Regions from separate parts of the Streptomyces sp. NPDC058401 genome, predicted to be linked through region 3. Evidence: riboswitches for the same ligand, from Rfam matches in the RefSeq annotation. Region 3 holds a riboswitch; each other region holds the start of a gene.
What was found. A riboswitch is a leader RNA that binds a small molecule or an ion and turns the genes downstream of it on or off. The one in region 3 is predicted to bind cobalamin.
Positions count from the first base shown of each region.

Region 1 (9,591 bases), on a different contig from region 3:
GAATCCCCCCTCGGTCCGCGGGCCGACGACCACTGTTCCGCCGTAGAGCCTCGCGCGTTCGCGCATGCCGATCAAGCCGTGCCCCGGCCCCGGGACAACGTTGGCCGGATCTGGTCGGCCCGCACGGACGCCGCCCGCTGCGCCCACCGCACTCACCGCGCCCGCAGTTCCCACTGCGCCTCCGTCGTCGGTGACCGTGACCTCCAGGGCGTGCGGGAGGTGGGCGACGAGGACGTCGGCGCGGGCCGCGGGAGCGTGCTTGATGACGTTGGTCAGGGCCTCCTGGACGACCCGGTACGCGCACAGTTCCACACCCGGCGGCAACGGCCGCGGGGCGCCCTGCGTCCGCAGTACGACGGGAACGCCCGTGGCCCGCACCCGCCGGGCCATCTCCGCGAGCCCCGCCAGGCCGGGTATGGGCGCGTACGGGGTCCGCTCGCCGTCCCGGTCCTCCTCCGCGGGCGCGCCGGGCCGGACGTCCGCCTCCTCGTCGCCGCCCGAACGCAGCAGGGTCAGCATGCGCCTCAGTTCGCGCAGCCCCTCCTGGCTGGTCTCGGCGATCGTGCCGAGCGCCGCCCGGGCCTTGTCCGGCGCGGTCGGGAAGACGTAACCGGCCATCCCCGCCTGCACGCTGATGACGGACATGTGGTGGGCGACGATGTCGTGGAGCTCCCGGGCGATGCGCCGCTGCTCCTCGGTGACCGCGCGGCGGGCCCGCCACTCCTGCTCGCGGTGCAACTGGGCCGTGACGGCTGCCAGTTGGTGATTGCGTTCGCCGAGCCGGCGGGCGCCGTTGCCGAACGCCGCCACCACCGCGGGGACGCACAGGGCCTGCAGCACCGCCACCCACATCCCCAGCCCCAGCGCATGGGCGCTCAGCCCGCTGAGGAAGACCACGACCGCGGTCAGCGCCGTGCACGCGGCGACGGTACGGGGCGGGCGGTGGGCCGCGACCCCGTACAGGGCGACCAGGGGGCCCCAGAAGTTGAGGGAGGGCGAGTACCCGGCGGCGAGGTACCCGGTGTAGGCCAGGCAGCAGGCGACGAGGACGGAGACCGGGGCGGTCCTGCGCAGGACGAGGGGCAGCCCGACCAGCACGGTGAGCAGGTAGGCGGCGGCGTCGAACCGGGGCCAGCCCGCCGGCCTGTACTGGTGTCCGGTGACGACCGCGACCCCGGTCAGGCCCAGGGCCATCAGGGCGTCGGCCAGCCGGGGGTCGACGGAGCGGAACCGGTCAGCCGCCGCCCGCCAGGCCCAGGTGCGCATCGGCGAACCGTACGCGGCAGGGCGGGCGTTGGTCGTCATACCAGGGGTGTAGCGGGCGGGGGTCCCGTACTGACGCGGAGGTTTACCGGCGGGGTCCACTCTGCGGTTGACGCCGGGCGGGTGCCGTCCGGGAGACCGTACGGAGGTCCGACCGACGGCACGCCGCCCGGCGTGCCGATCACCTCGACGCTCCACAGGGGGATCCCATGCTGTTCACCAGGAAGGCCGCCGTCCTGACGGCGGGCATCGCACTCGTCGCCGGCCTCGGCCTCACGGGCACCACCGCACAAGCGGCGGGCACCGGGGTGCTGGCCTGTTCCACCAGCGACGGCGTGACGAAGCGGACGAGCACCGTCGACACCATCCAGATCGAGCTGCGCTACAGCCCGTCCACGCGCTGCGGCTGGGGCCGCATCTACGCGGCCGACCCGGGCGACATGGTGTGGGTGGACCGTTCCAGCAACGGCGGCAGCAGTTGGACCGCGCTGGGCGTGACCACCGTCCAGTCCGGCACGGACACCCACACCCCGCCGTTCAACGACGCCGGCTACCTGATGCGGGCCTGCGCCAAGAACGACTCCACCCAGCACGTCCACTGCACCGGCTGGTACTGAGCCGCCCCCGGCCGTGCGGCCGCCCCGGCCTCGTGGACGGGCAGCCGCACGGCCGGCACGGCCCGTGACCGCTGCTAGCGGAGGTAGGCGGGGAGCACCTCGGCGAGCCGCTCGTACTCCTCGGCCCGGTTGTAGATCTGCCCGCTCACCCGGATCCCGCCGCCGCCCGGCCAGGGCCAGATCAGGACCCGGATCCGCTGCTCGGCCGCGAGCCGCTCGCGCAGGCCCTGGGCGGCGTCCGGGGTCTCGGCCACCCCGGGCGGCAGCCGCAGCGTGCGCAGGGCGAGGCCCTCGGTGTACGGGAGCGGGGCGACCGCGGGGATCTCGGCGAGCAGGGCCGCGCCGTAGGCGGCGAGGGCGCTGTTGTGGGCCCGCACCTTGGCGGCGTCGAGCTCCTCCAGCAGGTCCAGCCCCTCCGGGGCGGCGAGCCAGCCGGTGTAGTCGTAGGTGGCGCGGTTCTCCACGGAGCGCGGGAAGCCGTAGTGGTCCTCCCAGGACGGGACCGGCGGGCGGACCCGGTCGCGGTGCTGCGGGGCGACGGCCAGCATCGCGGTGCCGGAGGGGGCGTAGGCCCACTTGTGGAGGTTGCCGAACCAGAAGTCGGCGCCCCCGCCCAGGGGGTCGGGGATCATCCCGGGGGCGTGGGCGCCGTCCACGATGGTGGTGACGCCCCGCTCGGCGAGTTCGGCGAGCAGCCGGGGCGAGGCGATGAGCCGGGCGGTGGGCGAGCTGATGTGGTCGAGTACGGCGACCCGGGTCCGCGGGGTGAGCCCGGCCAGCACGGTCTCCCGTACGGCGTCCTCGTCGGGGAGGTCGGTGCCCAGGGCCACGGTGGTGAGGGGGGCGCGGCGGGCGGCGGCCGCGACGACCGTGCCGTAGCCGTGGTCGGTGACCAGGATCTCGTCGCCGGCGGCGAACTCCACGGCGTCGAGGGCCACGTTGGCGGCCTCGGTGGCGTTGGACACGAAGGCGAGCCCGTCCGGATCGCCGCCGAGCCGGGCGGCGATCCGGGTCCGGGCCGCGACGAGCCGGTCGGGGGCGCCGATGAAGAAGGCGTCGGGATCGGCGTGCGCCTGTGCCCGGAGGGCGGCCTGCGCCTCCTGGACGGGGACGGGTACCGCGCCGAACGACCCGTGGTTCAGGTGGGCGATCTCCTCGGAGAGCCGGAACAGCGCCCGGCCGCCGGGGAATTCGGCGGGGCGGCGTACGGACCCGCCGCGCGTGGCGGCGCCGGCCCGGCCGGCGGTGTCGGCGTGATCGGCGCGGGGGGTCCGGTCGGTCGGCTCTGCGGGCTGGGTCACGTGGGGTCTCCGTGGATGCGGCGCGGCTGTCGGCCCGATCATGCCCCGCCGTCCACCGGAGCGACAGTCCCTCCTCCGGCCATCGGCGCCGCGAAGGCGCGGCGGCACCGCAGGAGCAGCTCCCGTAGGGCGGGACTGCGGGTATCGCGCCAGACCAGGGACAGCAGGGCCGGGATCTCCACGTCCTCGATGGTCCGGGCGGTGAGCCGGTCGCGATAGGAATCGGCCATCGAGGCGCTCAGGACGGCGACCCCGAGCCCGCGCGCCGCGAGGTCCGCCACGGCATCGGCGGCGCCGGCCTCCAGGGCGATCGCGGGCCGCAGCCCCTGTCCGGCGCAGGCCTGGTCGAGCACCGTACGCAGCCCCGTGCCCGGGGGCATGCAGATGACCGGGTACCCGCCGAGGTCGCGGAGGGTCACCCGGTCCGCCACGGCCAGCGGATGCCCTGCCGGGACCACGACGACCAGGCGCTCGCTGATGAGGGTGAACGCCTCCAGTCCCTCGGGGGTGGTGGCGGCGGTTCCGACGAGGGCGAGGTCGACGGCGCCGGCGCGCACCGCCTGGACGAGGCGGTCGGAGTTGTCCTCCAGCAGGGCGATCTCCACGCCGGGGTGGGCCCGGTGGAAGGCGGCGAGGGCGTCGAAGAGGGGGGTGATGGTGCAGCCGACGACCATGCCGACGGTGAGGCGGCCCCGGATCAGGCCGGTCACCTCCCCTACCGCCTGGGCGAGGGCCCCGGTGGCGGCGAGGGCGGTGCGGGCGTGTTCCAGAGCGGCCTTGCCCGCGACGGTGAGGGTGGCGGTGCGGGAGGACCGGTCGAAGAGTTCGGCGCCCAGTTCCTCTTCGAGGCGGCGGATCTGGGCGCTGACACCGGACTGGCTGATGTGGACGCGTTCGGCCGCGCGCGTGAAGTTCTGCTCCTCGGCCACCGCGACGAAGTATTCGAGCTGCCTCAGTTCCATGACTGTGGATTCTAGCTTCCAGCAGAACCAGCTGTTGGACTTCTGGTGCGGCGGGCGTCAGGCTTGGAACACAGAGCACACCCCGGTTCCAGCACAGGAGGCAGCGATGTCGGACTACGCGTCGTACGAGAAGGCCCTGCAGCCCGAGGACATCACCCGCCTGTTCGTCGAGCGGTCCAACGCCGGCGACGCGGCCGGGGTGGCCGCGCTCTACGAGGAGGACGCCGTGATGGCCTTCCCGCCCGGCGAGCTGACGGTGGGCCGGGAGGCCATCCGCGCCCTGTGGGAGCAGGTGCTGGTGAACCGGCCGCACTTCGAGCCGGAGCCCCCGCTGCCGACGCTCGTGAGCGACGGCATCGCCCTCACCTCCACCCCGCCGAGCGACGGCACCGGGGCGCGGGCCCAGGTCGTACGCCGCCAGCCCGACGGCAGCTGGCTGCGGCTGCTGGACCAGCCCGAGTTCGCCCCGGCCCCCGGCGGAGCCGCGTAGGCGGGGTGCGCAGGGAGGCGCGTCCGGGGTGAGCAGGGGGGCGCGTCAGGCGGCCGGCGGTCGCATGGTCTGGCGGAGCGTGGGGCGTGCGCCCAGGTCCGCGAGCCAGTCGTCGAGGTCGGTCATGGCGGGCGGGTCCAGGTGGGCCGGGTCCACCGTGGTGCGGAGCTGGTGGGGAACCCCCGAGGCGAGCAGGAGGCGCAGGCTGCGCTCCGCCGAGGCGGCCGCGTGGCCGATGCCGGTGACCCGCTCGTAGCGGCCGGGCGGAGCCTTCACGTCGAAGCCGACCCAGTCCAGCAGGCCCGCGTCGAGCAGCCGGGTCAGCCGCCGGGGGAAGGCTCCCCCGGTGTGGAGCCCGACCTCCAGGCCCAGCGCACGGGCCTCCCGTACCGCCTGCGGCAGACCGCGCTGGAGCAGCGGTTCCCCGCCGGAGAAGACGATCCCGTCGAGCAGCCCCGTCCGGCGGGCGAGGTGGCCGAGCACCTCGTCCCAGGAGACGGCGGCGGGGGCCCGGGCGGGCAGCAGACCGGGGTTGTGGCAGTAGCCGCACCGCCAGGGGCAGCCCTGGCAGAAGACGGTGGTGACCAGCCGGCCGGGCCAGTCGCAGGTGGACAGCCGGGACCAGCCGCCGATGCGGATGACCCCGTCCGGCTGCGCGGTGGCGCTCACGCCTTCGCTCGCCCCGCCGGCCGCTGCGGCGCTCACACCGTCGCCTTGAAGTGGACGCGCTCGGCGTGTTCGCCCTTCTTGCCGATGTTGAAGGAGGACACGGGGCGGTGGTAGCCCATGACCCGGGTCCAGACCTCGCACGCCGCCCCGCAGGTGGGGCAGTTCGGCTGCTCCCCCGCCAGGTAGCCGTGGTCCGCGCAGATGGAGAAGGTCGGGGTCACCGTCAGGTAGGGGAGCCGGAAGGTCTCCAGCGAGCGCCGGACCAGCTTGGCGCAGGCCTCCGCCGTCGGGATCCGCTCGGGGGTGTACAGGTGCAGGACGGTGCCGCCCGTGTACTTGCCCTGCAGTTCGTCCTGGCGCTCCAGCGCCTCGAAGGGGTCGTCGGTCCAGCCGACGGGCAGCTGCGAGGAGTTGGTGTAGTACGGGTTGGCGTCGGTGCCGGCCTGGAGGATGCCGGGGAAGCGGGCCCGGTCCTCCTTCGCGAAGCGGTACGTCGTGCCCTCGGCGGGGGTGGCTTCCAGGTTGTAGAGGTGGCCGGTGCTCTCCTGGAAGTCGACCATCCGGGCCCGGACCCGGTCCAGGAGGCGGACCGCGAGGGCGTGGCCCTCGGGGGTGGTGATGTCGTGGGCGTCCGCGCTGAAGTTGCGGACCATCTCGTTGATCCCGTTGACCCCGATGGTGGAGAAGTGGTTGCGCAGGGTGCCCAAGTACCGCTTGGTGTAAGGGAAGAGACCGCCGTCGATCAGGTCCTGGACGGTGATCCGCTTGATTTCGAGACTGTCCTTGGCGAGTTCGCACAGCCGGTCCACCTCGGCCAGCAGCCCCGGCTCGTCGCCCGCGTAACGGTGCCCGAGGCGGGCGCAGTTGAGGGTGACCACGCCGAGCGAGCCGGTCTGCTCGGCGCTGCCGAAGAGGCCGTTGCCGCGCTTGAGGAGCTCGGTCAGGTCGAGCTGGAGCCGGCAGCACATGGAGCGGATCATGTGGGGTTCGAGCTCGGAGTTGATGAAGTTCTGGAAGTACGGGAGCCCGTACTTGGCCGTCATCGCGAAGAGCCGCTCGGCGTTCTCGCTCTCCCAGGGGAAGTCCCGGGTGATGTTGTAGGTCGGGATGGGGAAGGTGAACACCCGCCCGGCGGCGTCGCCTTCGGTCATCACCTCGATGTACGCCCGGTTGATCATGTCCATCTCGGCCTGGAGCTCGCCGTAGGTGAAACCGGTCTCCTCCCCCGCGACCACCGGGATCTGCTCGCGCAGGTCCTCGGGGCAGGTCCAGTCGAAGGTGAGGTTGGTGAAGGGGGTCTGGGTGCCCCAGCGCGAGGGCACGTTGAGGTTGTGCACGAGCTCCTGGACGCACTGCCTGACCTGGTCGTACGTCAGCGCGTCGAGGCGGACGTAGGGCGCCAGGTAGGTGTCGAAGGAGGAGAAGGCCTGGGCGCCCGCCCATTCGTTCTGCAGGGTGCCGAGGAAGTTCACGATCTGGCCGACGGCCGAGGACAGGTGCCTGGGCGGGGCGGAGTCGATCTGTCCGGGCACTCCGTTGAAGCCCTCGGTCAGCAGGGTGCGCAGGGACCAGCCGGCGCAGTAGCCGGAGAGCATGTCCAGGTCGTGGATGTGGAGGTCGCCCTCGCGGTGGGCGCGGGCCACGGCGGCGGGATAGACCTGTTCCAGCCAGTAGTTCGCGGTGACCTTGCCGGCGGCGTTGAGGATGAGTCCGCCGAGCGAATAGCCCTGGTTGGCGTTGGCGTTCACCCGCCAGTCCCGGCGGTCCAGGTATTCGGTCACGGTCTCTACGGCGTCGACGACAGCAGTCACGGCAGCCCTCCCACGAGGCTCGGCACGGAAGAATGGCGGGCACTCTTGAAGGCCCTTGCCGGCAGGTGTCGGACTCGTCCGCCGTGGCGGACTCACCGTTGCGGGGCAGTCCCGGATTCCCACCGGGTTCCCTGTTGCCTCGGTCGGGGAGAGGCCCCGCCGAACCGGCAAGGCCAACACTACATATAGATGTGAGAGCTGAAGGCCACCACTACATATGGGGTGACGAAGGTCCCGAGCCACGGGACTTCAGCCCCTGCGGAACGGTGCCGGAGCCCCGGGACCGCGCCGGACCCCGGCGGATCGCGCCGGGGCCCCGCGTGCTCAGCTCCGGCCGCTGGTGGCGGCGTAGTACTGGAGGTCCTGCACCTCCACCGTGCGGTCCACCCGGTAGCGCAGCTCCACCCGGGCCCCGGCCTTGCCTTCGCGGACCACGGACGCCGAGCCGGTGCCCGGAGCCAGGGGCAGCAGTTCGGCGTGGACCCCGGCCGGGGCCGCGTGCGTGTCCCCGGCCGCGCCCACGGCCGTACGGATGCTCGCGGGCGCGGTCAGGAAGCTCAGCACCTCCACCGTGTCCCGGGCCGCGGCGCTGCCGCCGCGCAGCGCCATCACGAGGGACTGGGCGCCGCTCGGGTCCGCGGCGGCGAACTGGGTGCGCGAGCTCAGGTACAGCGTGTCGCGGACGATCTTCGGCCAGCCGCCGGTCTTGAACCGGGTGAGGTAGTACGAGGAAAGGTCCAGGTAGGCGTGGCCGTTGTGCAGGGAGGGCGCGAACTGGCTGCCCTCGCTGTAGTCGTTCCACGTGGTGAGCTGGACCCAGTCGGCCCCGTCCTCGATGGCGCGGTTCCATGTGGCGCGCAGGGTCGCGGTGTTGCCCGCCTCGTCGTAGATGCCCTGGTTGGGGCGGGCGTCCTGGACCGATACGGGCTGCATCCAGATCTTGCCCGCGGCGTGGGCGCGCCGCACGTCGCGCGTGGAGCTCTCCTGGCCGACGTAGCTGCGGCTGCCCCACTCGGAGAATCCGTAGCTGATCGGCCCGAACTCGCCGCTGTGCGCCCCGAAGTCGAGGAAGAGGGGGACGAAGGCGGTACGGATGCCGTGCCGGGACTTCAGGATGTCCATGACCGTGGTCCACCAGGCGACGCTCTTCTCCTCCGCCTTGAACGGCGAGACGACCAGCCGTCCGTCGGGGAGCCGGTGGGCCGCCGGGGCCCTGCCGAGTTCGGCGAGGAGGTCGGCGAGCACGGCCGGGTCGTCGGTGCCCAGGGAGGTCATGTCCGGCATCAGCATGACCTTGAAGCCCGGATCCACCGAACGGGCGGCTTCCATCAGCAGGTTGCAGCGTTCCCGGTTCTTCCCCGTCAGGGAGAGCAGGTCGAGGGTGAACCCGTCGATGCCGGCGGCGCGGGCCGTGCGGACCTCCTGCTGGAGGTTGGCGAGCTCCCAGTTCCCGGTCTTGGGCGGGACGGGCAGCGGCCGGTCGCGGAGCAGGCCGCCGTAGCGCTCGTGCTTGCCGTTCTCGCCGTCCGGGGTCAGGTAGTTGCGGGTGTAGTAGTCGGCGTCGGCGCCGACGTTGTCCAGGGAGAGCGGGTACGGGGTGAAGTAGTGGGCGAAGACCAGCTTCTTGCCGGCGGCGCCGGAGCGCAGGGCGGCCGGCTGCGGCAGGTCGAAGGGCAGGGCTCCGGCGGGGCGCGCTCCGCCGTCCGCGCCCGATCCCTGGGCCTTCGGGTCCGGGGCCGGCCCGCCCGGGCTCTGCGGGGCGGGGGTGCCCGGGCCGGTGGTGGCGGGGTTGGTGGTGGCGGGCGCGGGGCCGCCGTCGGGGGTGCCGGGCAGGATGCCGCCCGGGTCGGGTGCCGGGCGGGCCCCCCGCGCGCCGGTGACGGTGTGGGGGTCCCAGGCGAGGCCGGTCGCGGCGCAGACGCCCACGAGGAGGAAGGCGGACAGGAGGAGGCTCAGCAGAGGTCTTCGGTGCCGGAAGCCCGCACGGCGCCGGTGCGACGCGGGTCTCGCGCCCCGCCCTGCCCGACGCCGGTCCGCACTCATCTTGACCCCTCCCCCGAACGATGCCGCGCCGGGCCCGAACTTCGGGCCGTACAGCAGCAGTAGAGCGGATTCCGGCCCCCCGGACAACCGTTCCCCGGGGTCCGGGACGGGGCTGCTGGGGCACACGGGGCGCAGCGACGCGGATCTCGCCGTTCGGGGTGGGGTGGGTGCCGCGCGCGGTTGGACAAAGGGATGTGACCTGTACAACTGCAACGATCATCGGGCGGCACGGGCGTTTCACCGGAATAGGGAATTCCCCTGGCCTTTCACGAAAACTGGCGCATAATCGTCTCCATGCGGCTTGAAACGACCCTCTTGCCGCAGGTCACGCATGCAGGGGGGCATCGTGCCGATGAGGGATTCCAGAGGCGCCGGAACGTTCCCGGCGACCTCCGCGGAGCTGTCCCGTCTCTTCACCGCCGTGCGGCGGGGCAA
Region 1 is NZ_JBHXKA010000019.1:79,451-89,041, forward strand. It holds gene ACFWNV_RS10150 (sensor histidine kinase) at 1-1,305, opposite strand, end outside; gene ACFWNV_RS10155 (DUF2690 domain-containing protein) at 1,473-1,880, shown strand; gene ACFWNV_RS10160 (aminotransferase class V-fold PLP-dependent enzyme) at 1,955-3,181, opposite strand; gene ACFWNV_RS10165 (LysR family transcriptional regulator) at 3,220-4,143, opposite strand; gene ACFWNV_RS10170 (YybH family protein) at 4,250-4,633, shown strand; gene ACFWNV_RS10175 (anaerobic ribonucleoside-triphosphate reductase activating protein) at 4,679-5,338, opposite strand; gene ACFWNV_RS10180 (ribonucleoside triphosphate reductase) at 5,335-7,113, opposite strand; cobalamin riboswitch at 7,156-7,297, opposite strand; gene ACFWNV_RS10185 (endo-1,3-alpha-glucanase family glycosylhydrolase) at 7,438-9,156, opposite strand; gene ACFWNV_RS10190 (hypothetical protein) at 9,509-9,591, shown strand, end outside.
Region 1: linked by a shared signal. The riboswitch ahead of ACFWNV_RS10180 (ribonucleoside triphosphate reductase) and the one ahead of ACFWNV_RS10680 (prenyltransferase/squalene oxidase repeat-containing protein) in region 3 are both predicted to bind cobalamin.

Region 2 (9,591 bases), on a different contig from region 3:
GCTTGCCCGAGTGGGCATGTCGCGCGCGTGCGCCGGCGAGACCCACCCCGAGAGAGAGGCGCCCGCATGACCGGCACCGAACACCGCGTCCTCCCGCTCCGCCTGGAGGCCGCGCCCGCGCCCGTCCCGGTGCGGGGCGTCTTCGTGTACCGCACCGAGCGGCCCTACGAGATCTCCCTCGACTTCGAGGGAGCCGGCATGCACCTCGCCCACTGGGTCTTCTCCCGGGAACTGCTGCTCGACGGCCAGGTCTGCGCCACCGGCGAGGGCGACATCCAGGTGTGGCCGCGCTGGAAGGGCACCGAGCCGCGGGTCTTCCTCGCCTTCAGCAACGGCGAGCAGTCGTGCGTGGTGTCGGCCCGGGCCAAGGACGTCCAGGCGCTGTGCCGCCGGATGACCGAACTGGTGCCGCGCGGCCAGGAGCACCGGCACTACGACCTCGACGCCGAGCTGAGCGCCCTGCTCCCCAGCTGAACCGCGCGAAGGCGGCGAACCGGGTGCGACCGCGCCCGAACCGGCTGCAACCACGCGCGTACCGGGCGCGTCTTCACGGGTGACACCGTTCCCCGTCTCTCGGAATCGAGGGGACGCCATGAACCGTCCACGCCGCCGGCAGGCCACCGCACTGGGGGTGGGCGCACTGCTCACCGCCACCCTGGCCTTCGCCGCCCCGGCATCCGCCGCAACCACGACAGCCGCCACCAAGGCCAAGGCCACCCAGACTCCGCTCGTCGTCAATGCCCGCTACGGCGGCCACTGCACGTACGACCGGGTGGTCATCGACCTGCAGGGGTACGTACCCGGGGTCACCGTCACCCCCGTCCCGAATCTGGTCTACGACGGGTCCGGCAAGCCCGTCCCGCTGGCCGGCCGGTACTTCCTGGAAGTCCGCCTGCACCCCGCCGCCGGACACGACGACGCGGGCCACAACGTCTACCTCGGCCCCAAGCTCGTCAAGATCAACCTGTCCAAGCTGAAGGGCCTCGCCCTGACCGGCGACTACGAGGGGTACGTCACCTTCGGCGCCGCCTTCGACACCACGCCCGCCTACAGCTCGTTCACGCTGCACTCCCCGGAGCGCTTCGTCCTGGACATCGCGCACCCGAACACCTGCTGAGCCCGCCCCGGCGGGAGCCGGGGCCCGGCTACCGGTGCTCGGGGTTCGGGAAGTCGAAACGGCAGCCCGCATCCCACAGGGAGCGCTGGTTGCCGTGCGCCGGCATCCCGCCGGACCGCTTGAGCAGGGCGGCCAGGTGCATGAGGTTCCAGCTCATGAAGGCCGTGTTGCGGTTGGTGAAATCGTTCTCGGGGCCGCCCGATCCGGGGTCCAGGTACGAGGGACCGGGTCCGGCCTCGCCGATCCATCCGGCGTCGGCCTGCGGGGGGATCGCGTAGCCGAGGTGCTGGAGGCTGTAGAGGACGTTCATGGCGCAGTGCTTGACGCCGTCCTCGTTGCCCGTGATCAGCGCCCCGCCCACGCGCCCGTAATAGGCGTACTGGCCCTGCTCGTTCAGGATCGAGGAGCAGGCGTAGAGCCGCTCGATGACCTGCTTCATCACCGAGCTGTTGTCCCCGAGCCAGATCGGGCCGCACAGCACGAGGATGTCGGCGTCCATGATCTGGCTGTAGAGCACCGGCCACTGGTCGCTCTCCCAGCCGTGCTCGGTCATATCGGGCCAGACACCGGTGGCGATGTCGTGGTCGACGGCGCGGATGAGCGAGGTCCGCGCTCCGGCCGACTCCATCACCGCGCGGCTCTTGCCGATCAGGCCCTCGGTGTTGCTGGGCTCGGGGGACCGCTTGAGCGTGCAGTTGACGTACACGGCGGTCAGGTCGGAGTAGTCGAGGTCGCGCGCGGGATCGATAGCCACCCGCCCAGCCTCACCGGCGACCGCCGTGGCCGCCACCGGGCCGCGCCCGTCCGGGCTCAGCCCGACGTCGGAGCCGGCGCCCGGGTCGGGGTCACAGGGATTCGATCATCGCGTCCGCGCTCGCCGCGTTCAGGGCGAGGCGGACGTTGCCGAGCACCGCGAGCCGGATGAGGGCCCGTACGTCGTCCCCGTGCGGGTGCGAGGCCAGCGGGTCGAAGAAGAACACCAGCAGGTCGATCTGCCCCTGGGTGATCAGCGAGCCGATCTGCTGGTCCCCGCCGAGCGGCCCGCTGCGCAGCGGGGCGACGTCCAGGCCGAGCCGCCGGTTGATCAGGGTGCCGGTGGTGCCGGTCCCGTAGAGCCGGTGCGGCTTGAGCTCGGCGGCCTTGCGGTCCGTCCAGGCGAGCAGGTCGGCCTTGCGCGCGTCGTGGGCGACCAGGGCGATGCCGCGCGGGCGGTCGCTGCGGCCGCTCGCTCCGGTGAGCCAGCTCGGGTCGGCCAGCGGGTAGAGGTGCACGGCCGCGGCCCGCAGCTCCTCACGGCTGATGGAACCGTCGCCGTCGACGTCGACCCGGTCGAAGGAGAGCGCGTCGAGCGAGCCGTCGATGCCGGTCGCCCCGAAGAGGCGCTCGTACTCCGCGCGGTCGATGCGGCCGTCGCCGTCCCGGTCCAGGGCGTCGGCAAGGGCGTCGAGGGCCCGCAGGGTGGACTCGCGGAAGTAGCGGTCGCCGTCGAAGGCGTCGCGCGCGGCCGCCGCGACGAACTCCTGCTCGCTGATCCGGCCGCCCCGGTCGGTGTCCGATGCGGCCTGCAGCTGCGACCACAGCTCGGAGTAGGCGTCGTGGAGAGCGGCCCTGCGGCGGGTGTCCCCGGGCTCGGTGAGCCATTCGGCGAGGCGGCCGGCGTAGGCGATGAGGTCCTCGCGGCCGAGGTGCCCGTCCCCGTCCAGGTCGTACGTGCGGAACAGCGCGGCGACGCGGGGCAGCCAGTCTTCGGCGGTCACAGACATGCGGAACTCCCTTTTCAGGTGGGGCTATTGAGGCCGATAGTAGCGGTGGGAACACGGTGCGTGACGCACAAGCGGAATACGGTCACCGCATGGCGCGATTGGGGCGGGTTGTGACCGGTCCGCGCGGCCGACTAGGGTCAGCGGGCCTTGGTGTTCGGGAAACCGGTGGGAAACCGGTGCGGCCCTCGCCACTGTGATCGGGAAGTCCGGCTCCACTCCTGCGGGAAAGCCACTGGGCTGCGCGGGAGGTTCCGCGCTGCCCGGGAAGGCGGAGCATGGACGTCAACCCGTGAGCCAGGAGACCGGCCGGGGCGCGTTGTCCATCCACGAGGTGCTGGAGAGGTCTCCCTACCCATGCATATAGCCGAGGGGTTCCTGCCCCCTTTGCACGCGGTCGCCTGGGGCGCCGCGTCCGCCCCCTTCGTCGTCCACGGCGTCCGCGCGCTCACCCGCGAGGTGAAGGCCAACCCGGAGAGCACCCTGCTCCTCGGTGCGGCCGGAGCGTTCACTTTCGTCCTTTCCGCCCTGAAGATCCCTTCCGTGACGGGCAGTTGCTCGCACCCCACGGGCACCGGGCTCGGGGCGATCCTGTTCCGGCCGCCGATCATGGCGGTGCTCGGCACGATCACCCTGCTGTTCCAGGCCCTGCTGCTGGCGCACGGCGGGCTCACCACCCTCGGCGCCAACGTCTTCTCGATGGCCATCGCCGGCCCGTGGGCGGGGTACGCCGTCTACCGGCTGCTGCGGAAGTCCGGAGCCCCGCTGATGGTGACCGTGTTCTTCGGCGCCTTCTTCGCCGACCTGGTCACCTACTGCGTCACCAGCGTGCAGCTCGCCCTGGCCTTCCCGGACCCGGCCTCCGGGTTCATGGGCTCGCTCGCGAAGTTCGGGGGGATCTTCGCGGTCACGCAGATCCCGCTGGCCGTGAGCGAGGGGCTGCTGACCGTCCTCGTGATGCGGCTGCTGATGGCGTCCAGCAAGTCGGACCTGGTCCGGCTGGGCGTCGCGAAGCTGACGGCCACCCGCACCGGAGAGAAGGCGGCGGCCTGATGAGCGGGATGTCCAAGAACGCGAAGATCAACACCCTGCTGCTGCTCCTGGTCGCGGCGCTCGCCGTCCTCCCGGTCGCGCTGGGGATGGGCGATCACAAGGAGGAGCCCTTCGCCGGCGCCGACGCGCAGGCCGAGACGGCGATCACCGAGCTGAAGCCGGACTACGAACCCTGGTTCTCCCCTCTCTACGAACCCCCGTCCGGCGAGATCGAGTCCGCACTGTTCGCCTTGCAGGCGGCCCTGGGAGCGGGCGTGCTCGCCTACTACTTCGGCGTCCGCAAGGGCCGCCGCCAGGGGGCGGCCGCTGCTGCCGCTCCCGCTCCCGCCGCCGCCCCGGAGGCGTAGCCGGGTGCTGCCGATCGACGTTGCCGCGCACAGCAGCCGCTGGCGCGGCCGGCACCCGCTGGAGAAGGCCCTGCTCGGGATCGGGCTGACGGTCACCGCCGTGTGCCTGCCGCCCTGGCCGGGCGGGCCGCTGGTGGCCGCCGCCACCCTCGCCGTGCTGCTCGGCCCGGCCGGGGTGGCCGGCCGGCAGCTCTGGCGGGCCTTCCGGATCCCGCTCGGCTTCTGCTTCACCGGGGCGCTGCCCCTGCTGTTCGCCGTGGGCGGCCCGGCGGGACCGGTGTCCCTGGCCCCCGACGGCCCCCGGCTCGCCGCCGAACTGCTGCTGCGCACCTCGGCGGCCTCGCTCGGGCTGCTGCTGTTCGCCTTCACCACCCCGGTCTCCGACGTGCTGCCCCGGCTGGTCCGGGCCGGGGTGCCGGCCCCCGTGGTGGACGTGGCCCTGGTCATGTACCGGATCGGCTTCCTGCTGCTCGACTCCATGGCCCAGGTCCGCCGGGCCCAGGCGGCCCGGCTCGGGCACACCGGCCGGGCGGCGGTGTGGCGCTCCCTGGCCGGGCTCGCCGCCACCTCCTTCGTACGGGCCTTCGACCGCGCGGCCAAGCTCCAGGCTGGGCTGGCCGGCCGCGGCTACGACGGCGCGCTGCGGGTCCTCGTACCGGAGGCGTCCCTGTCGTGGCGCTTCCTGACGGCCACCGCCGGCCTGCTGGCGGCCCTGATCACCCTGACCCTCACCCTGAAGGGGCTCGCCCTGTGAACCCGGTAGTGGAACTGTCCGGCGCCGCCTACGCCTACGAGGACGGCCCCACGGTCCTGACCGGCGTCGACTTCGCCATCGCCCCGGGCCGGGCGCTGGCCCTGCTCGGCCGCAACGGCAGCGGCAAGACCACGCTGATGCGGCTGCTGAGCGGCGGCCTGCGGCCCGGCGCGGGATCGCTGCGGCTGGACGGCACGCAGGTCTCGTACGACCGGGCCGGGCTCACCCGGCTGCGCACGTCCGTCCAGCTGGTGGTGCAGGACCCCGACGACCAGCTGTTCGCGGCCTCGGTCGAACAGGACGTGTCCTTCGGCCCGATGAACCTGGGGCTCCCCGCCCCGGAGGTCCGGGCCCGCGTGGACTCGGCCCTCGCCGCCCTGGACATCACCCGGCTCCGGGACCGCCCCACCCACCTGCTCTCCTACGGGCAGCGCAAGCGTGCGGCGATCGCGGGGGCGGTGGCGATGGCCCCTCGGGTGCTGATCCTCGACGAGCCGACGGCCGGCCTGGACCCGGACGGCCAGGAGCGGCTCCTCGACGTCCTCGCGGGACTGCGCGCCTCCGGCACGACGGTGGTGATGGCCACCCACGACGTGGACCTGGCGGTCCGCTGGGCCGACGACGCGGCGGTCCTGACCCCGACGGGCATCCGCTTCGGCCCGGCCGAAGCCCTCCTCTCGGAGCCGGCCCTCCTCACCTCGGCGGGCCTGCGTCCGGCCTGGTCCCCGGCGGTGGCCGCACTGCTGCGGGCCCACGGCCTCCTGGCGGCGGACGCCCCCGGCCCCCGAAATCCGGAGGCCCTGGCCGCCTGGCAGTAGGTAGGTTGCCCGTCCATGCAGACGCTGAAGGCAAGATCCGAACCGAAGTCCCTGTTCTGGGAGGGCGAGGACCTGGTCGACCCGGTGGGCGGCTTCCGCCGCTGGACCCCGGACGGCCGGGAGCATCCGGGCCGCCGTCCGGCGTCCCCCTGGTGCGACCGTGCGGTGCGCTCCCCCTCGGGGCGCTGGACGGTGCTCTACGAGGAGCGCGGCACCACGGCCGTGCTGCTGGACGGCGAGCGGATCGCGCGCGAGCTGCCACGGGGTGACAACCTTCCCGAGGACTACGACCACGCGGTGGCCCTCGGCGCGCTGCCGGACGGCCGCGAGGTGCTGGTGAGCTGCCCGGAGGAGTACGACGTCCTCCAGGTCGAGGACGTCGCCACGGGCGAGCGGCTCACCACGGGCCGGCGCACTGCCGGTGATCTGTTCCAGTCGCGGCTCTCCGTCTCCCCCGACGGCCGCAAGCTCCTGGTGGCCGGCTGGATGTGGCATCCGTTCGGGATCGCCAACGTCTACGATCTGGCGGCCGCGTTCGTCGACCCCACCGCATTGGACCGGGACGGGGAGCTCCTGGGCCCGGCCGCCCTCTACGCCGAGGTCGGCTCCGCCTGCTGGCTCGACGCGGACCGGGTCGCCGTCTCGGGGACCGGTGAGGGCCCGGGCGACGCGGAGGCCCCCGCCCTCCAGGACGGGCAACTGGGCGTGTGGTCCTGCCGGGAAGGCCGCTGGCTGCGGCGCAGCGCCGGAGCGGGCGGCTGGGGAACCCTGGTCGGGTGCGGCGGGAACCTGGTGGCCTCGCTGACCGATCACCCCCGGCTGGTCGACGCCACCACGGGCGGCGTCCTGCGGGAATGGCCGGAGATCCGCGTGTGGCACCGGGACGGGGCGTACGGGGTCACCCACATCCCCTCGCCGGTGACGGCCCCGCACCCCGACGGGAGCCGGCTGGCCGTGGCCACGGAGCAGGGGATCGCGGTCCTCGATCTGCCGCAAACCTAGGATGGCCGCATGTCGCTCCCGCACGCCATCCTCACCGCCCTGCTCGAGAAGCCCTCGTCGGGGCTGGAGCTGACCCGGCGGTTCGACAGGTCGATCGGGTACTTCTGGTCCGCGACGCACCAGCAGATCTACCGCGAGCTCGGCCGGCTGGAGGAGTCCGGGCTGATCCGGGCGCTGCCCAGCGAGGGGCCCGTACGGGGGCAGAAGAAGGAGTACGAGGTGCTGCCGGCCGGGAGCGGGGAGCTGGCGCGGTGGGTCGGGGAGGCGCAGGATCCCAAGCCGGTGCGCGATCCGCTGCTGCTGCGGATCCGGGCGGCCGCCGTGGTGGGGCCGCAGGGGCTGGCCGCGGAGCTGCGGCGGCATCTGGAGCTGCACCGGGCCCAGTTGGCGGTGTACGAGGGCATCGAGGAGAGGGACTTCCCGGCCGGACGGGAGTCCGACGAGGACCGGCTGCGGCGTGTCGTGCTGCACGCGGGAACCGGGCTGGAGACCTTCTGGCTGCGCTGGCTGGAGGAGGCCCTCGCCGAGGTGGAGGCCATGGCCGGCGGGACCGGGCAGGGCTGACGCACGCCCCCGGCCCGACAGGGGGCCAAGGGCGGCGCAAAGGCTTACTTGTTCAGGGAGGCCCAGAACTCGTCGAAGCTCAGCAGGCCGTCGTCGTTCGAGTCCTTGGCGGCGATCACGGCCTCCGCGACCGGGCCGGTGACGAACGGGTCGCCCATCGCCGCCATCGCCGAACGGAACTCGTCCGCCGTCACGAAGCCGTCACCGTTCACGTCGAACTTGCCGAACGTCGTCCGTGCGCTCTCGATGTCCGCCACTGGGTCCACCCCTTCTTGGTGCTTGTTGACCGGCTCAGGGTAGCGGCACGCCCGGCCCCCTCACGCCCCGGGTCCCGTTCGAGCGGCAGATAGAAATTCAATTACTCTTCCGTAGTGCGGAAGCGATAATTCCAGCCAACAATTCAAGCCCCCACTTGTCACGCTCCGGGACCACGGCATAACGTAGCGACATTGCCGCCACACCGGGAGCGCAGGGCTCCCAGGGACAAGCGGCAACAAGGGCGATCACACAGGTGACGATCACAGCTGACGCATCATTCGAAGTTCTGCCCTTCACCCGCACTTGCCACCACATCTGGGAAGACGGCGACCATGTGCTCATCGGGGTGAGCCCCGGCAACAGCTACTTCAGCTCCGAGCGCATATCCGACCTCTCCCGATGGGCCACGACCCGCTTCGCGCAGGTCGACTTCGTCTACGCAGACCTCCACGTGGACAGGATGTTCGCCGCCTTCGGCTACACCCAGGAACACGCGGAGAAGCGTGCGACGAAGGAAATCAAGGCAGTCCGGCGACGGATTCTCAAGGGCGTGGAGGAATCAGGACCTCCGCACGCCGAGATCCGCGTGAGGGCACTTTCGGAGTTCCAGACGAACCCCGTCTACCAACTTCTGCACCGCCGCGTACTCCATTTCCTGGAGACCGACGACAAATTCCGCAAGGGCTGCGAGGAAATGGCCCTGCACTTTGTCGGCTCCAAGTTGCCGGAAGGTGAATCCATCACCGACGCGCAGTTGCAGGTGTGTTTCGATTACATGGCGGCCGAGCTGCCGTTCTTCATCGACACCCCGAGCATTCTCGACGTCCCGTCCTCCGTGGCGGCGTACCACGTCAAGATGCCGATGACCGACCTCCTCTTCTCGCGCGGTGGGGGACTGCGCGCGACGAGGAACCAGGCATACGCCGTGGTGCGGCCCGAGGCGGCCGAAAAGGCACAGAGCAACCCGAACCACCCGAACACGCACGCGCACACCGCACCAGCCGAAGGGACCGTCGATGAGCGTCGAGCAGCTTGAGGCCCATTCCGATCAGGGCACCGGACAGACCACCGGGCCGCTCATCGACTTCCCCCTCTCGCGGCGCGGTGACGTGCTCCCCGAGGAGTGCACCTGGCTGCGCGAGAAGGCGCCGGTCGCGAAGGTCCGCACCCTCACCGGGGATCCGGCCTGGCTGGTGAGCAGCTACGCGCTGGCCAAGCAGGTACTGGAGGACGAGCGCTTCAGCCTCAAGGACACGGCGAACGCCGGCGTCCCGCGCCAGTACGCACTGACGATCCCGCCCGAGGTCGTCAACAACATGGGCAACATCAACAGCGCCGGTCTGCGCAACGCGGTCATGAAGGCGCTCAACCCGCGCCAGAAGGGCCTGCAGGACTGGCTGCGCGCGAAGGCGGGCGAGCTCATCGACCAGCTCCTCGCCGAAGGGGGGCCCGCCGACCTGCGGGCCGGGTTCGCCGACCCCTTCTCGGCGGCCCTGCACTGCCAGGTGCTGGGCGTGCCGTTCGAGGACTGGCGGCGGCTGATGTCGGGGCTGGACGTCGCGTTCATGACCGCGCGCGAACCCTTCGCCGACTCCGCGCTCAACTGGTACAAGGACGTCGGCTACTTCGAGCAGCAGCTGAAGGCTCAGCTGGCGCTGCCTGCCGAGGAGCGTACGGGGCTCCTCGGCAAGTTCGCCGAGCTGAAGGAGGCGGACCCGGAGTCGGCGCACCTGACCGACGACATGTTCGCCACCGTCGCCGTCTCCCTCTTCGGGGCCGGCGCCGTCTCCACCTCCGCGTTCCTGACCCTGGCGGTCCTGGCTCTGCTGCAGAAGCCCGAGCTCATCGGGTACCTGCGCAAGCACCCGGAGCGCATGGGCAAGGCCGTGGACGAGCTGCTGCGCTGGAACCTGTCCGT
Region 2 is NZ_JBHXKA010000150.1:137-9,727, forward strand. It holds gene ACFWNV_RS34275 (SsgA family sporulation/cell division regulator) at 67-474, shown strand; gene ACFWNV_RS34280 (hypothetical protein) at 593-1,117, shown strand; gene ACFWNV_RS34285 (flavodoxin family protein) at 1,146-1,871, opposite strand; gene ACFWNV_RS34290 (methylglyoxal synthase) at 1,963-2,880, opposite strand; cobalamin riboswitch at 3,012-3,206, shown strand; gene ACFWNV_RS34295 (energy-coupling factor ABC transporter permease) at 3,235-3,930, shown strand; gene ACFWNV_RS34300 (energy-coupling factor ABC transporter substrate-binding protein) at 3,930-4,277, shown strand; gene cbiQ (cobalt ECF transporter T component CbiQ) at 4,282-5,031, shown strand; gene ACFWNV_RS34310 (energy-coupling factor ABC transporter ATP-binding protein) at 5,028-5,849, shown strand; gene ACFWNV_RS34315 (hypothetical protein) at 5,865-6,851, shown strand; gene ACFWNV_RS34320 (PadR family transcriptional regulator) at 6,861-7,415, shown strand; gene ACFWNV_RS34325 (EF-hand domain-containing protein) at 7,460-7,672, opposite strand; gene ACFWNV_RS34330 (tRNA-dependent cyclodipeptide synthase) at 7,927-8,709, shown strand; gene ACFWNV_RS34335 (cytochrome P450) at 8,690-9,591, shown strand, end outside.
Region 2: linked by a shared signal. The riboswitch ahead of ACFWNV_RS34295 (energy-coupling factor ABC transporter permease) and the one ahead of ACFWNV_RS10680 (prenyltransferase/squalene oxidase repeat-containing protein) in region 3 are both predicted to bind cobalamin.

Region 3 (9,591 bases):
ACCCACTGCGGGGCACCCGGGGTGACGGGGGCCGGCGGGGCGGTGGTGAATCCGCCGCCGACGACGGCGCGCAGTGCGTCGATGGAGGCGTAGGCGGAGGGCGAGGTGTCGGCGGGCTTGTACTTGAATCCGCCCGCCGGGTTGTACTGGTTGGCGATCAGGAAGTCGATCGGGGTCTTGCCGTTGGCGGTGAGGAAGTCGCCGGTCTGCGGGTTGATGCCGCAGGCGTTCAGGCCCGCCACGCCCCAGCCGTTGGAGCTGGTGTTGACTCCGTACAGGGAGTTGAAGGCGCCGGTGGTGGCGGCCAGCTTGCCCTTGAGGAAGTTCTTGGCCTGCACGACGTCCGCGTCCGTGTTGGGGACGCCGGAGACGCAGAGGGCAGCCATCGCGGCGCCCGTCATGTCGACGTCGCCCGCGGAGTTGAGGACGGTGGGGTTGCCCTCGGCCTTGTTGTAGGTCCAACCGCCGTCCACGTGCTGGTTGGCGCGGATGCGGGTGACCATGGAGTCGGTGAGCGCCTGCGGGATGCGGTGGGCGCCGCCCTGGGTCTTGGCCCCGCGCAGCGAAAGGGCCGCGAAGACCGTGCCGTTGAAGTTTCCGGACGGGCCGAAGTAGCCCGCCTCGGCCGTCTGCCAGTAGGAGTAGACGTTCGCGACGAGGTTGCGCGAGGCCGAGACGCGGGCCGGGTCGATGCCTGCCGCGTAGGCGTTCAGGGTGCCGCGCTCGTAGTCGGTGACCACCGGAGAGGCCTGCGGCCAGGCCGCCGTGGAGAGCAGGTTGCGGTAGACCGTGCGGGCGTTCTTCGTGGTGTCGCCGCCCGGGTAGACGTCGACGACGGCCGTACCGGCGGCGGCGAAGGCGCTGAACGCCCATTCGTTGGACAGCCCGGACCCGGCGTACGAACCGTCCGCCGCCTGGAGCGACTTGAGGTAGGTGACGCCGTTCGTCTTGGACGTGGCGATCTGCGCCGGGCTGGAGGTCGCGGAGGCGGGCAGTGCGGTGAGGACGAGGGCGCCGAGCGCGGCGGGCACCGCGAGCGCGAGGCGGCGGGAGGTACGGGGACGGGACATGGCCTGCTCCTGGAATCGGCGAACGCCGGCCACCGCCTGAGCACGCCCGCACGTCACCGCACACGAGCACGGCCGGGGCATGGTCGGAGGGCCGCCGTCCGGAACGCGTGGTACGGCTTCCTGTAGTGCATCGCCGCTTGGGCATTCGGGCTCGGAACGGCCCCCGCCGTCCCACACCGCTGCGCGTCAGCTCCGGCTTCGCACCGGATTCCCCCACGTGGCAGCCCAGGACGCTACCGGAGTGATCAAGGCTCCGCCAGCCACCCGGAGGGCGGGCAGCCGCCGGACCCGCGCCGGTGCCCGGGTGAGCGCCCCGTGAGACTCACGCCACCTTGACGCGTCACCGACATCCGTGTTGCACTCCGGCTGATAACTGCTCAGTACCAGGGGAAGCCGGTCGAATTCCGGCGCTGACCCGCAACCGTAGGCCCGGGGCGTCCCGGGTGAGCCGGAATGCCTGGGGCTGGGTCACAAGTACGAAGAACGCCGTCGCGGACTGCGGTGTGGTCGTCGCAGCCTCCCCATGGCCCATGAGCCCTGCGGGGGCGCATCGCCACGTACCCGGCCGCCCGGCAGAGACGAGGGCCGCGGTGGGGACCGAACAGCAGGCGCAACGGCGTGCGGGAACGAGACGGCGGTTCCTCTCCCTCGTGACCGCGTCCTTCCTGACGCTCGGTGCGGGAGTGGCCTTCCTCACGGTTCCCACCTCCGCGAACGCCGATCCGATCGAGCAGTGCACGGCCACCAACGGCGCCGTCGTCGCCGTGGACTTCGGCCCCTTCGGCGGCAAGGTCGAGCGCGGCTGCGACACCACCCCCACCACCGGCTACGAGCTGCTGCACACCGGCGGCTTCACCACCGAGGGCACCGTCCACGACGGTGACGGATTCATCTGCCGGATAGGCAACGGCTCCTTCAACTCCGGTACGCAGTACCCCACTCCGGCCAAGGAGGACTGCGTCCTCACCCCGCAGGCCACCGCCTACTGGTCGTACTGGACCGCCTCCCCCGGCCAGAAGAGCTGGACCTACAGCTCGCTCGGCGCCATGTCCCGCACCCCGCAGCCCGGCGATGTGGACGCCTGGGTCTACGGCGGCACCGACGTCGGGGGCACCTCGGGCAGGCCCGGATTCTCCCCGGACGACGTGCGCGCCGGGGGAGGTTCCACCCCCGATCCGACCGTGCCGACGGCCCCGCCCACCGTGCCCGCGGGGTCGGTCGACGTCGCCGCGGCCGCCCGCTGGGTCACCGGGAAGCTGACGGACGGGGAGCGCGTCGTCGACGAGGGCGCCACCACCCCGAACCATTTCCTCACCACCGAGGCCGTGTTCGCCCTGAAGGCCGGCGATCCGCAGAGCCCGGCGGCCAAGAAGGTCGCGGGCTTCCTCGCCGCACCCGCGCAGACCGATGCGTACGCCTACCCGGCCGGCAAGGACAAGATCCCCGACGCCACCGCGGCCGCCCGGCTCGCGCTCGTCGCCGAGGCCACCGGCAAGGACCCCCGCGCCTTCGGCGGTCACGACCTGCTCGGCGACCTGCTGACGTACGTCTGCCCGCGCGACATCGGTGACGGCGAGAACATCGAAGGCTGCCTGACCAGGGGGGACTTCCGCACCACCGGCCAGTCCGAGGCCCAGGCCATGGCCGTCATCGCCCTGCTGAACGGAGGCGTGACACCGCCGGGGGACGCCGTGAACCGGCTGACCGGGCTCCAGTGCGAGGACGGCGGCTTCACCTCCATCCTCATCCGCGCCGGCGAATGGTGCGACAGCGACGCGAACTCCACCGGGCTGATCACGCTGGCCCTCAAGCGGGCCGGCGGTCACGACGCGGCCGTGCAGAAGGCCCGCGGCTGGCTCAAGAAGTCCCAGCTGGCGACCGGTGCTTGGCCCTCCGCCTCGTACCTGACGACCGGCAGCCCGGCCTCCACCGCCTGGGCCGCCCAGGCCCTGCGCGCCCTCGGCGACGGGGCCTTCGCGGACGCGGGCGTCTCCTGGCTCTCCCGGCACCAGTTCCCGGGGGCCGGTTTCGGCTTCGAGGAGGACGACACCGAATCGCGGCTGTTCGCGACCGCCCCGGCCGCCGTCGCGGGCGCCAAGAGCGATCTGGTGGCGCTGACCACGAAGAAGACCACCCCGCCGACGACGCCGCCCACCACGCCGCCGGTCACTCCCCCGGTGACCCCGCCCGTCACCCCTCCGGCCGGTGACGGGCCGGACCTGCGGAAGGGCTCGGCGTACCTCGCCGACCACAGCCGTCTGATCCAGGGCCGCTACTACGAGAGCGGCCCGGGCACCGGCTTCGCCGACTACGGCCTGACCATCGACGGCGCCTACGCACTCGCGGCCACCGGCCAGGACAACTCCGCGCTGCGGGGCATCGTCGACTTCCTCGACAAGGGCGGCAAGGACGGCAAGGGACGCACCATCAACGACTGGACGCTGATCGGCACCAAGTACGCCGGCGGCGGCTCCCTCGGCAAGACGGCCCTCCTCGCGGAAGCCGTGGGCCGCGACCCCCGCGACTTCGGCGGCCAGGACCTGCTCGCCGCGCTCGCCAAGGGCGTCTGCGCGGCGAAGAACGACACCCCCAAGCAGTGCGCGGCGAAGGGCAACTACGCCTACGCCACCTCCGTCTTCTCCCAGTCCCTCGGTGTCATCGCCCAGGTCCGCGCCGGCGAGACGGCCGCCGCGGCCGAACCGATCGCCTACCTCAAGAGCCTCCAGGAGCCCTCGGGCGCCTGGCCCAGCCTGATCGGCGAGGCCAGCCGGGCCGAGGTGGACTCCACCGCGATGGCGGCCATGGCCCTCGACCTGCTCCCCGACGCCGCCTCGCAGGAGGCCGTCGACCGGGCCGTCGCCTGGCTGGCCACCCAGCAGAAGGAGGACGGCGGTTTCCCCGGCGCATCCGGCAACTCCGTCAACTCCGCGGCCCTCGCGGTGCAGGGGATGTCCCTGGACGGCACGAAGCACGCGGACCGCATCGCCAAGGCCCGCAAGTTCCTCGTCTCCCAGCAGAACGGCGACGGCGGCTTCACCATCGCCAAGGGCGGCCAGCCCGGTTCCGACGTCCGGGCCTCCGCGCAGGCCGTCGGCGGCGCCACCGGCATCTCCTTCGGCCTGCTGACCCGCGACATGAGCGGCACCGGCCCGCAGCCCGTGCCCAGCACCTCGGTGCGGCCCTCCCCCTCCTCCTCCTCGCCCGTCATCGTGAGCCCGGGTGAGAGCGGGGGCGGCTCGGGCTCCGGCGGGAACGGCGGGGGCCTCGCCTCCACCGGCGCCCAGGTCGGCGGGCTCGGCGCGGCGGCCCTGCTGCTGACCCTCGGCGGCTGGGGCCTGACCCGCGCCGCGAAGCGCCGCCGCGCGGCCACCGGGGGCGAGGCGTGATCCGCGGCCGCGTCCTGCGTGCCCTGTCGCGTACGGCCGCCGCGCTCGGGCTGACGGTGGCGGCCCTCGCCGCCACCGCGGCCCCCGCCGGGGCCGCCCCGCTGCCCATCGGGCAGTGCACCACGTCCTCCGGGGCCGTCCTCGCCGTGGACTTCAGCCGCTGGGGCGGCCCGGTCTACCGCTCCTGCGGCTCCACGCCCACCACCGGTTACGAGCTCCTCAACCAGGGCGGCTGGGCCACCACCGGCACCGGCCACGACGGTCCCGCCTTCATCTGCCGCATCGGGTACAGCGGCTTCCAGGGCGGCAAGCAGTTCCCCACCCCGCAGCAGGACGACTGCGTGCTGACGCCTCCCGCCTCCGCCTACTGGTCGTACTGGCACGCCGACCCGGGCCGCAACACCTGGGAGTACAGCCAGCTCGGCGCCATGCTCTACAAGCCCGAGCCGGGCAGCGTGGACCTGTGGATCTTCGGCGGCACCGACATCGAGGGCACCGAGGGCAAGCCCACCGTCACCCCCGACCAGCTCCGGGCCAAGAACACCGAGCCGACCGGCGGACCCGCGCCCATGGACACCCGCACGGCGGCGCCCGTGCCGCCGACCGTCGGCACGGGTCCCAAGCCGGAGAACCCGCCCGAGCCCGACCCGCAGACGCCGACGCCCGGCCCCACCGCTCCGGAGAGCCCACCGGCCTCGCCGAGTCCCTCCGAGAGCGCCTCCCCGGCTCCCTCCCCCTCCCCCTCGGCCTCGTCGAGCGCGCCGGCGGCCGCCGCGTCCGCGCCGGGTCCCCGGGTCGTCGAGGCGGCCCCCGCCGCCGATGCCGCCCACGACGTGGGCTCGTACCTGCCCGCCGTCGCCACCGGAGCCCTGGTGCTCCTGATCGGTGGCGCCGCCGTGTACGCGGCCCGGCGCCGCCGTCGTGGTACGGAGTAGCCGCGTGTCCCGCACCACCCCCGTGGCCGCGGCCAAGCCGCCCGTGCCGCCCGTGTCCGCCGTCGCGCCGGACACGGGCGGCCGGCGGCTGCCCCGCACCCTGCATCCGGTCGCCTGGTGGATCTGGGCCCTCGCCCTGGCCACCGCCGTCAGCCGCACCAACAACCCGCTGCTGCTGTTCCTCGTCCTCGCCGTCCTCGGCTACGTCGTCACCATGCGGCGCACCGAGGCCCCCTGGGCCCGCGGGTTCGCCTACTACCTGTACCTGGCCCTCACCGTGGTCGCGATCCGGGTGCTGTTCCGCGCCGTCTTCGCCACCGGCATCACCCCCCGCGACCACTTCCTCTTCTCCCTGCCGCACATCCCCACACCCGACTGGTACGCGGGGATCCAGCTCGGCGGCCCCGTCTCGCTGGAGGCCCTGCTCTCCGCCGCCACCGACGGACTGCGGCTCGCCTGCATGCTGTGCTGCATCGGCGCCGCCAACACCCTCGCCAACCCCAAGCGCGCCCTGCGGGTCCTGCCCGGCGCCCTCTACGAACTGGGCGTCGCCGTCACCGTGTCCATCAGCGTCGCGCCCCAACTCGTCCAGAGCGTGCAGCGGGTGCACCGGGCCAGGCGGCTGCGGGCCGGCCGCGCCAAGGGGCTGCGCGCCCTGCGGGGCATCGTCGTACCGGTGCTCGAAGACGCCCTGGAGCGGTCGCTGCGCCTCGCCGCCGCCATGGATTCGCGCGGCTACGGCCGCGCGGGCACCGCCACCCGCCGTTCCCGGCGGCTGACCGGCGCCCTCATGCTGCTCGGCATGTGCGGCCTGTGCGCCGGGGCGTACGGACTGCTCGACGCCACCGCTCCGAAACTGCTGGGCCTGCCGTGCATGGGGGCCGGCGCCCTGCTGTGCTTCGCGGGGCTGCGTCTCGGCGGCCGGCGCATCACCCGGACCACCTACCGGCCGGACCCCTGGCGCGCGGCCGAATGGTCCGTGGCCGGCTGCGGGGTCCTCTCCGCGGTCCTCCTCTTCACCAACGTCGGCTTCAATGCCGCGGAACTCAACCCTTCGATCTACCCGCTCAGTTGGCCCACCCTGCCGCTCGTACCCGCCGCCGCGATCCTCCTCGCGGGTACCGCCGGCTTCCTGGCCCCGCCCCCGGCCCCGCCCGCCCGCGCGGTCGTCCCCGCCCAGCGCACCGAGGAATCCAAGTGATCACCTTCGACGAGGTCACCGTCCAGTACGACGACGCGGACGAACCGGTCCTGCGCGAGGTGAACCTCACCGTGGAGGAGGGCGAACTGTGCCTGGTCGTCGGCCACACGGGGGTCGGCAAGTCCACCCTCCTCGGCGCCGTCAACGGCCTCGTTCCGCACTTCACCGGCGGCACCCTCTTCGGCAGCGTCGTGGTCGACGGACGGAACACCGCGGCGCACCCTCCACGTGAACTCGCCGACGTGGTCGGCGTGGTGGGACAGGACCCGCTGGACGGGTTCGTGACCGACACGGTCGAGGAGGAACTCGCCTACGCGATGGAGCAGTTGGCGGTCCCGCCGGCCACCATGCGCAAGCGCGTCGAGGAGACCCTCGATCTCCTCGGCCTCGCCGACCTGCGCCACCGCGCCCTGCACGAGCTGTCCGGCGGCCAGCAGCAGCGCGTCGCGATCGGCTCCGTCCTGACCGCCCACCCCCGGGTCCTCGTCCTCGACGAGCCCACCTCGGCCCTGGACCCCACGGCCGCCGAGGAGGTCCTCGCCGCCGTCACCCGCCTCGTCCACGACCTCGGCGTCACCGTACTGCTCGCCGAACACCGCCTGGAGCGCGTGGTCCAGTACGCCGACCGCGTGATCCACCTCCCGGGCGACGGGCTCGTCGTATCGGGCACGCCCGCCGAGATCTTCCGTACCTCGTCCATCGCACCGCCCGTCGTGGAGCTCGGCCGCACGGCCGGCTGGTCCCCGCTGCCGCTCTCCATCCGCGACGCCCGGCGTGCGGCCGCCCCCTTGCGGGCCCGGCTGGCCGGCCGGACTCCCCCGCCGGTACGCCCCGCGCCGACGGCCGCCCATCCCGAACTCCTCACCGCGCGCGGGGTCACCGTGGCCTACCAGGGCGTCCCGGCCGTACGGGAGGTCGACCTCGTGCTCCACGGCGGTGAGGTCACCGCGCTCATGGGCCGCAACGGCTCCGGCAAGTCCTCGCTCCTCTGGGCGCTCCAGGGCTCGGGCCCCCGCAAGGCCGGCACCGTGGCCGTCGGCGATCCCGACGGCGGCACGAAGCCGCAGGACCCGCAGAAGCTGTCGGCCGCGCGGGCCCGGCAGCTCGTCGGTCTCGTCCCCCAGACCCCGACCGACCTCCTCTACCTCGAATCGGTCCGGCAGGAACTCGACCAGGCCGACGCCGAGTCCGGTGTCCCCGCGGACGGGATCCGGGCCCGCACCATCCTGGACCGGCTCGCGCCCGGCATTCCCGGCGCCACCCACCCCCGCGACCTCTCCGAGGGGCAGAAGCTCGCGCTGGTCCTCGCGATCCAGCTGACCGCCGCCCCGCGGGTGCTGCTCCTGGACGAGCCCACCCGCGGCCTCGACTACCGCGCCAAGAGCGAACTCATCCGCATCGTCGACGACCTGGCCGCGGAGGGCAGGGCCGTCGTGATCTCCACGCATGACGTCGAGTTCGTCGCCCGGGCCGCCGACCGCGTCGTGGTGATGGCCGAGGGGGACATCGTCGCGGACGGCCCCACCACCGAGGTCATCGTCGCCTCCCCCGTCTTCGCCCCGCAGACCGCGAAGATCCTCGCCCCGCTGCCCTTCCTCACCGTCGACCAGCTGGCCGCCGTGCTCCCCGCCGCCGACGGAACGGACCCGCACGCGTGAACACGTACGCCGCGGCCATCCGCATCCGCCCCCGGGCCGGCATCGTCATCACCATGGCGGCCTTCCTCGGGCTCATCGCGTTCTTCTGGCCCTTCCTCGTCGCACCTGGGAAGTTCGGCTCGAACTACGCTCCGCCCCTGATCTTCGGCGTCCTGCTCGTCATCGTGCTCTCCGTCGTCATCTCGGAGATCGCCGAGGGCGGCATCAACTCCAAGGCCCTGGCCATGCTGGGCGTCCTGTCGGCCGTCAATGCCGCCATCCGTCCCCTCGGCGCGGGCACCGCCGGCATCGAGACGGTCTTCTTCGTCCTCGTGCTGGCCGGGCGCGTCTACGGACCGGGTTTCGGCTTCACCCTGGGCTGTACGTCCCTCTTCGCCTCCGCCCTCATCACCGGCGGGGTCGGGCCCTGGATGCCGTACCAGATGTTCGGCTGCGCCTTCGTCGGCATGCTCGCCGGCTTCCTCCCCAAGGCCACCGGCCGCCGTGAGGTCGTGATGCTCGCGGTCTACGGATCGGTCTCGGGCTACCTCTTCGGCTTCCTCCTCAACCTCTCCTTCTGGCCCTTCTCCCTCGACCCCAACAGTTCCATCGCCTACCTCCCCGGCCTCCCCTTCACCGAGCAGTTCCAGCGCTACCTGGCCTTCGACCTGGCCACCTCACTCGGCTGGGACACCGGCCGCGCGGTCACCAACTTCCTCTGCGTCTGCCTCGCCGGCCCGGCCGTCCTCACGGTCTTCCGCCGGGCCGCCCGCAGGGCCCGCTTCCAGGCCGCCGTCCGCTTCGCACCGCGCACGCCCCCGGCCGGGCAGAGCCTCCCGGACCGACCGGGGTCCTGAAGCCCGACCGGGGTCCTGAAGCCCGACCGGCATCGACGCCGAGCGCCTCGATAACCAAGTTGCCCGGCCGATCTGCGATCTGGCACAGTCCGAACGGTCGCCCGAGTGCGGCGCAAAGGAACGGATCGGGGGGCATCCGTTCACCTGCGCCCGGACGACGCGGTGGCCCGGATGCCGAGCATCTCCGTACGCACCCGCCGGCGCCGAGGCAACCCGCCGCGGCCCCGGCGCCCGCCCCGGAGAGAGGGAACAGCCGTGACGCTGACCACCGATGCCGTCGACGAAGCGGTGGCGCCACCGCTGTGGACCAAGAACTTCCGGCTGTACTTCACCGCCCGGCTGGTCTCGCTCCTCGGTGACGCCATGCTGCCGGTGGCTCTGATGTTCGGCGTCGTACAACTCGGCTACGGGGCCTCCGGAGTGGGCTTCGTCCTGGCCGCGCAGATGCTGCCGTTCGCCGTGCTCATCCTGTTCGGCGGGGTGCTCGCCGACCGGTTCACCCCCC
Region 3 is NZ_JBHXKA010000021.1:14,532-24,122, forward strand. It holds gene ACFWNV_RS10675 (hypothetical protein) at 1-1,070, opposite strand, end outside; cobalamin riboswitch at 1,210-1,284, opposite strand; cobalamin riboswitch at 1,412-1,550, shown strand; gene ACFWNV_RS10680 (prenyltransferase/squalene oxidase repeat-containing protein) at 1,661-4,456, shown strand; gene ACFWNV_RS10685 (hypothetical protein) at 4,453-5,391, shown strand; gene ACFWNV_RS10690 (energy-coupling factor transporter transmembrane component T) at 5,396-6,592, shown strand; gene ACFWNV_RS10695 (ABC transporter ATP-binding protein) at 6,589-8,250, shown strand; gene ACFWNV_RS10700 (ECF transporter S component) at 8,247-9,086, shown strand; gene ACFWNV_RS10705 (MFS transporter) at 9,342-9,591, shown strand, end outside.